DNA from 2 places in the Streptomyces laurentii genome. Region 1 is predicted to be linked to the other one. Evidence: riboswitches for the same ligand, from Rfam matches in the RefSeq annotation. Region 1 holds a riboswitch; the other holds the start of a gene.

Evidence for each region. Region 1 has a riboswitch for S-adenosylmethionine ahead of thrC (threonine synthase). Riboswitches for the same ligand answer to the same signal wherever they lie in the genome.
Region 2: another riboswitch for S-adenosylmethionine. It lies ahead of ABZ693_RS09285 (aminotransferase class V-fold PLP-dependent enzyme); the one in region 1 lies ahead of thrC (threonine synthase).

What each region holds. Positions count from the first base shown of each region.
Region 1 covers NZ_JBEYHT010000007.1:26,720-30,117, forward strand. Annotated here, with positions in the region: gene ABZ693_RS06515 (alpha,alpha-trehalose-phosphate synthase (UDP-forming)) at 1-264, opposite strand, end outside; gene ABZ693_RS06520 (glucosyl-3-phosphoglycerate synthase) at 346-1,290, opposite strand; SAM riboswitch class I at 1,412-1,551, shown strand; gene thrC (threonine synthase) at 1,570-2,910, shown strand; gene ABZ693_RS06530 (MoaD/ThiS family protein) at 3,005-3,283, shown strand.
Region 2 covers NZ_JBEYHT010000010.1:80,849-84,246, reverse strand. Annotated here, with positions in the region: gene ABZ693_RS09295 (rhomboid family intramembrane serine protease) at 1-175, shown strand, start outside; gene ABZ693_RS09290 (Lrp/AsnC family transcriptional regulator) at 230-511, shown strand; gene ABZ693_RS09285 (aminotransferase class V-fold PLP-dependent enzyme) at 657-1,979, opposite strand; SAM riboswitch class IV at 2,156-2,272, opposite strand; gene trpD (anthranilate phosphoribosyltransferase) at 2,395-3,398, opposite strand, start outside.

The DNA of each region.
Region 1 (3,398 bases):
GTCGTCGTACACGTCCGGGTCGATGTCCAGCATCCGTACGCCCGGCTCCGCGCCCCCGCGCCGCACCGCCTCGCGGTCGCCGTCACCGAGCGCCGCGCACACCCACAGGCTGTCCACGGCCCGGGAATCCCCGCCGGAGCCGCCGGACAGCGCGGAAAGTCCCGACACGAGCCCCCCGCCGCCCCGCCGGGCGGCCAGCGATCCGTCCTCCCGCACGGTGTACGAGACCGGGCCGCGGTTCGATGCCACGAGTACGGAAGCCATATGGCGAACCTAGCCCGTCCGCTAAACGCTCAAACGTACGGATTCGGGGCCGGGATCGTCACGTTCGGTCACCTTCCCCGGTCAGGCCACGTCGCGCCGCTCCGCGTACTCCTCGATCTCCGCCATCGGCGGCCGCTCCTCCGTGTCCACCGCGTACGTCCGCGGTACGAACCCGTCCTCGCCGCGCTCGAACTGCGTGAGCCGCGGCCGAACCAAGTGGCCCCGGGAGAGCCTGAGTTGAGCGGTCCGGTAGATCGCCGCGGCCATCCGGCCGAGGGCCCGCCCGTCCTGGTGCCGGTGCTTGCGCACGCCCACGTCGACCTGCGCGAGCGCGTCCAGGCCCACCGTGTGCAGCGCGTCCACCAGCAGGCCCAGCTCCACCCCGTAACCGACCGGGAACGGCAGCCGTTCGAGCAGCGACCGCCGCGCCGCGTACTCGCCGCCCAGCGGCTGCACGACCCCGGCCAGCCGCGGCCAGTGCAGGTTCAGCAACGGCCGTGCCACCAGCTCCGTCACCCGGCCGCCCTGGCCCGGGGCGTCGCCGAGCGGACGGTCGTACATCGCCTTCACGAACGCCACGTCGGCGTCGGTGAGCAGCGGCCCCACGATCCCCGAGACGAAGTCCGCCGAGAAGTCCTTCAGGTCGGCGTCCACGAAGCAGATCACGTCGCCGCTCGTCACCATCAGTGACCGCCACAGGACCTCGCCCTTGCCGGGCACCGCCGGTATGCGCGGCAGTATCGCGTCGCGCGCCACCACCCGCGCCCCGGCCGCCGCGGCCACCTCCGCCGTACGGTCGGTGGAGCCCGAGTCGATCACCACCAGCTCGTCCACCAGCGGCACCGCCTCGGACATCAGCTCGCGGCGGATCACCGAGACGATCGCGCCGACCGTCGCCTCCTCGTTCAGCGCGGGCAGCACGACACTGACCTTCGTGCCCCGCTTGGCCGCGAGGATCCGCTCCAGCGGGCGGTCGGCCACCGACCAGGACCGCCGGGCCAGCCAGCGTTCCACTTCTTCCAGCAACATGATCTCCATCTCGCGGATCGGACGCCCGTCTCCGGCTTCGAAGGCTTCGGTTACAGTCTTGAACAACGCAGCCGCCCGGTGCATGTCGGGGTGCCGGCCGCGTTTCACAATCGAATACCGCTCATCCAGAGGGGCAGAGGGACACGGCCCGTTGAAGCCCCGGCAACCCTCCAGTCGGTTCTCGTTCGCGCGAGGTCCCCGGCTTGGGAAGGTGCCAAATCCGTCTCATGGCGAAATGCGTCGTGAGGAAGATGAGGAGAAAGGGCCTCGCCTGCCATGGCTTCACAGACGGTTGCACCCACCACCCATTCCGCTTCCGCCGGCGCCTCTGGTTCCGCCCCCGCTTCCGCCGCCGGCGGCCCGGTCGACCTCGGTCCCGCGTCCGGCCTTTCCTGCCGGGAATGCGGCCAGACCGTCCCGCTCGGCCCGGTCTTCGCCTGCGAACTCTGTTTCGGCCCCCTCGAAGTCGCCTACGACCTGCCGGCCGGGGACCCCGAGGCGCTGCGCGCCCGTATCGAGGCCGGTCCCGCCAACATCTGGCGCTACGCCCCGCTGCTGCCCGTCCCCGCCGACGTGGCCGGGAAGCCCAATCTGAACCCCGGCTGGACCCCGCTCGTCAAGGCCGACAACCTGGCCCGCGAACTCGGCGTCGAGCCCGGCAAGCTGTTCGTGAAGGACGACTCCGGCAACCCGACCCACTCCTTCAAGGACCGCGTCGTCGCCCAGGCCATCGAGGCCGCCCGCGCCTTCGGCTTCACCACCCTGTCCTGCTCCTCCACCGGCAACCTGGCCGGCGCCGTCGGCGCCGCGGCCGCCCGGGCCGGCTTCCGCTCCTGCGTGTTCATCCCGCACGACCTGGAGCAGGGCAAGGTCGTCATGGCCGGTGTCTACGGGGGCGACCTCGTCGCCATCGAGGGCAACTACGACGACGTCAACCGCTTCTGTTCGGAGCTCATCGGCGACCCGCTCGGCGAGGGCTGGGGCTTCGTGAACGTCAACCTCCGCCCGTACTACGGCGAGGGCTCCAAGACCCTGGCGTACGAGATCTGCGAGCAGCTCGGCTGGGTGCTCCCGGACCAGCTCGTCGTCCCGATCGCGTCCGGCTCGCAGCTCACGAAGATCGACAAGGGGCTGCGCGAGCTGATCAAGCTCGGTCTGGTCGAGGACAAGCCGTACAAGATCTTCGGCGCCCAGGCCGAGGGCTGCTCCCCGGTCTCCACCGCCTTCAAGGCCGGGCACGACGTGGTCCGCCCGCAGAAGCCGGACACCATCGCCAAGTCCCTGGCCATCGGCAACCCGGCCGACGGCCCGTACGTCCTCGACATCGCCCGCCGCACCGGCGGCGCCGTGGAGGACGTGACCGACGAGCAGATCGTCGACGCCATCCGGCTGCTCGCCCGTACCGAGGGCATCTTCGCCGAGACGGCGGGAGGCGTGACCGTGGGCGTGGCGCGGAAGTTGGTGGAGAGCGGGCTCATCGACCCGAGCCTGACGACCGTCGTCCTCAACACGGGGGACGGGCTCAAGACGCTGGACGCGGTGGCCGAGACCTCGCAGGCGACGGCTACCATCCGGCCGAGCCTCGACGCCTTCCGGGCCGCCGGCCTGGCTCACTGAGCCCCGTACCGCGTCCCGTCCCTACCGGATTCCCCCGTACCTCTCCTCTGTCTTCCCGCCTTCCCGCCTTCCCCGCCGAAAGGTCCGTGAACCCATGGCCGTGAACGTCCGCATCCCCACCATCCTCCGCACCTACACCGGTGGCGAGTCCCAGGTCCCGGCGGAGGGCACCACCCTCGCCGAGGTCATCGCCGACCTGGAGAAGAACCACACCGGCATCGCCGCCCGCGTCCTGGACGACCAGGGCAAGCTGCGCCGCTTCGTCAACGTGTACGTGAACGACGACGACGTGCGCTTCGAGCAGGGCCTGGAGACGGCGACGCCGGACGGCGCCGGAATCTCGATCATTCCGGCGGTCGCCGGCGGCTGCTGAGGTGAGCTGACCGCCCCTTAGGGGTTCGTCTCACCGGCCCCATTTCTCTCGCCCGGCTCACCCAGTGCAATACGGAATTGCCCCTTCCGCATCAACAAGCGGAAGGGGCAATTCT
Region 2 (3,398 bases), on a different contig from region 1:
GGTCTTCTGGTTCGCGCTCCAGTGGCTGGCGGCACGGTCGGCGGGGGCGGGGCCTGGCGTGGCCTATCTGGCGCACGTCATCGGCTTCGCGCTGGGGTTCGCCTACGCGTGGGTGCGCCATGGAAGGAAAGGAGGGGCTCGCGCAGCGCTTCCCTCCAAGGGTGGTGGTGGGTGACGGGCGGGCTAAAGTGAGGCCACCAGCCGCGGCCACCGAGGGAGAAAGCCAGCCGTGATCACCGCGATCGTGCTCATCAAGACCAGCGTGGACCGCATCCCGGAGATCGCCGAGGAGATCGCGTCGGTCGACTGCGTCACCGAGGTCTTCTCCGTCACCGGTACGTACGACCTGATCGCCATGGTCCGGGTGGGGCGGCACGACGATCTGGCCGATGTCATTCCCGGCCGGATCTCCAAGATCCAGGGTGTCGAGGGCACCGACACGCATGTCGCCTTCCGCGCCTACTCGCAGCACGATCTGGACGCGGCCTTCGCCATCGGTCTGGAGTCCTGACACGGTTCTCCGCGGTGCGAGGAAGCCGGCCTCTCCCCCATGGGAGGCCGGCTTCACTCGTACGGGGGATTCGACACGGGTCCGCGGTGACTGCGCTCTGAGCCATCGGCCCCGGTCAGGGCCCCCCGGACCCGGTCGGTGAACGTCAACCGCGGTCCGGGCCGCGGCGGACCAGTTCGCGCACCGCGCCGATGAACCGCTCCACGTGCTCGTCCGGGGTTCCGGCGCCGAAGCTCACCCGGATCGCGGCGAGCGAGGACGCCGGGGCGCCGCACTCCCCCGGCGCGGCCGGGTCGCCGCCGAGCAGGGCGCGCACCAGCGGGTGGGCGCAGAACAGGCCGTCGCGCACCCCGATGCCGTATTCGGCGGAAAGCGCGGCGGCGAACCGGGAGCTGTTCCAGCCCTCGACGACGAAGGACAGCACGCCGACGCGCGGGTGGTCGTCGCCGAAGAGGGTGAGCACCCGCACCGCCGGCACCTCGGCGAGGCCCGCGCGGAGGGTGGCGATCAGCTGCCGCTCGCGGGCGACGAGCCGGTCGAAACCGGCCTCGGTGAGGGCCTTGCAGGCGGACGCGATGGCGTAGGCGCCGATGACGTTGGGCGAACCCGCCTCGTGCCGGGCGACGGTGGTGTGCCACTCCACGTCCACCCCGCCGTCGGCCCGGCGCGCCACCGTACGGGAGGCGCCGCCGCCGGCCAGGTAGGGCTCGGCGTCCTGGAGCCAGTCGGCCCGGCCGGCGAGCACGCCGGAGCCGAAGGGCGCGTACAGCTTGTGCCCGGAGAAAGCGACCCAGTCGACGCCCAAGTCCCGTACGGAGACCGGGTGGTGGGGCGCCAGCTGGGCGGCGTCGAGCACGATCCGGGCACCGTGCGCGTGCGCGGCGGCGGCCAGGTCGCGTACCGGCCACAGTTCGCCGGTGACGTTGGACGCGCCGGTCACGCAGACCAGTGCCGGGCCGTAGGGCTCCCGGTCGGCGAGCGCCCGCTCCAGGGTGGCGACGGCCTGGGCGGGATCACGGGGCGCGTCGAGGACGGTGACCCGGGCGTCGCTCCAGGGCAGCAGCGCGGCGTGGTGCTCGGTCTCGAAGACGAAGACCTCGCAGCCGGCGGGCAGCACGTGCGCCAGCAGGTTGAGCGAGTCGGTGGTGGAGCGGGTGAAGACGACCTGGTCGGCGGGCCGGCAGTCGAGGAAGCGGGCGATCTCGGCGCGGCTGTTCTCGAACAGGTCGGTGGACAGCTGGGACAGGTATCCGGCGCCGCGGTGGACGCTGCCGTAGTAGGGGGCGTACGCGGCGACGTCGTCCCAGACCCGCTGGAGCGCCGGGGCGCTGGCCGCGTAGTCGAGCGCGGCGTAGGTGATCTCGCCGCCGTCGGCGAGGGGCACGGTGACATCGCGGCCGAGGACCGGCAGCGGGACGTCGCAGAGGGCGTCGGAGTCGGTCACGGCGGTGTGCGGGTATGCGGACATGACGGTGTCTCCCGGGAGAAAAGGGGTGCGCGAAGGCCCGTGCGACGACAGTACGAACACGTGTACTGCGGACGGGTGTCGAATGAAAGGAAGGGGCCGAAAACAGCCCTAGCGCATTCGCTGGCTCACGAGACACCGCTCCCTGGAGGACCAAGGACCCCAGGGTGGTGCACAGGGGTCCGCGCTTGCCGTCGGCTTCTGCTCGTACGGCCTGGTCTTCACCCGGGGCACCCCGCCACGGACGGAGGGTTGCCGGACAGCCAGCCGGGGCTTTGTCGCTGTCACTCATGACCTGCCGAAGAACCTATGCCAGTCGATCGAAACGGCGCAACCCCGTCCCGGCATCCGGGACGGGGTCGCGCCGACCTGCGGCGAACGGCCGCTCAGGCGTACGGCGTGGACGGCCGACGGCCGCTCAGGCGTTGCTGGCGGCCACCCAGCGCTCCAGGGTCCGCCGGGCGGCCCCCGAGTCGATGGACTCGGCCGCCCGGTCCATGCCGGCCCGCAGCCGCTCCGCCAGCGTGCCCTCGCCCGGCTCCAGGGCGACCAGCGCCGCAGCCGAGTTGAGCAGCACCGCGTCGCGGACCGGACCGGTCTCGCCGGCCAGCACCCGGCGGGCGACGTCGGCGTTGAACGAGGCGTCGGCGCCGCGCAGCGCCTCCAGCGGCACCAGCTCGATGCCGACGTCGCGCGGGTCGAAGCGCTCCTCGGTGACGGCCCCGTCGCGGACCACCCACACCCGGGAGGTGGCGGTGGTGGTCAGCTCGTCCAGGCCGTCGTCGCCGCGGAAGACCAGCGCGGAGTTGCCGCGTTCGGCGAGCACCCCGGCCACGATCGGCGCCATCCGGGGGTCGGCGACGCCGACCGCCTGGGCGCGGACCTGCGCCGGGTTGGTCAGCGGGCCGAGCACGTTGAAGGTGGTGCGGATGCCGAGCTGGCCGCGGGCCGCCGCGACATGCCGCAGCGAGGGGTGGAACCGCACCGCGAAGCAGATGGTGATGCCGGCTTCCTCGGCCACCTCGGCGACCCGGCGCGGTGTCAGGTTCAGATTGATGCCGAGCTTCTCCAGGACGTCGGAGGAGCCGGAGGCGGAGGACGCGGCCCGGTTGCCGTGCTTGACGACCTTGACCCCGGTGCCGGCGACCACGATCGACGACATCGTGGAGATGTTGACCGTCTTGGCGCCGTCGCCGCCGGTGCCGACGATGTCGACGGCCGGCCCGGGCACCTCGATGACGTTGGCGTGCGCGTACATGGTCCGGACGAGACCGCTGATCTCCTGGACCGTCTCGCCCTTGGCCCGCAGCGCCACCATGAAGCCGGCGATCTGCGCGTCGGTCGCCTCGCCGCGCATGATCAGGTCCATCGCCCAGGCCGTCTCGTCGGCGGACAGATCACGGCCGTCGAGCAGGCCGTTCA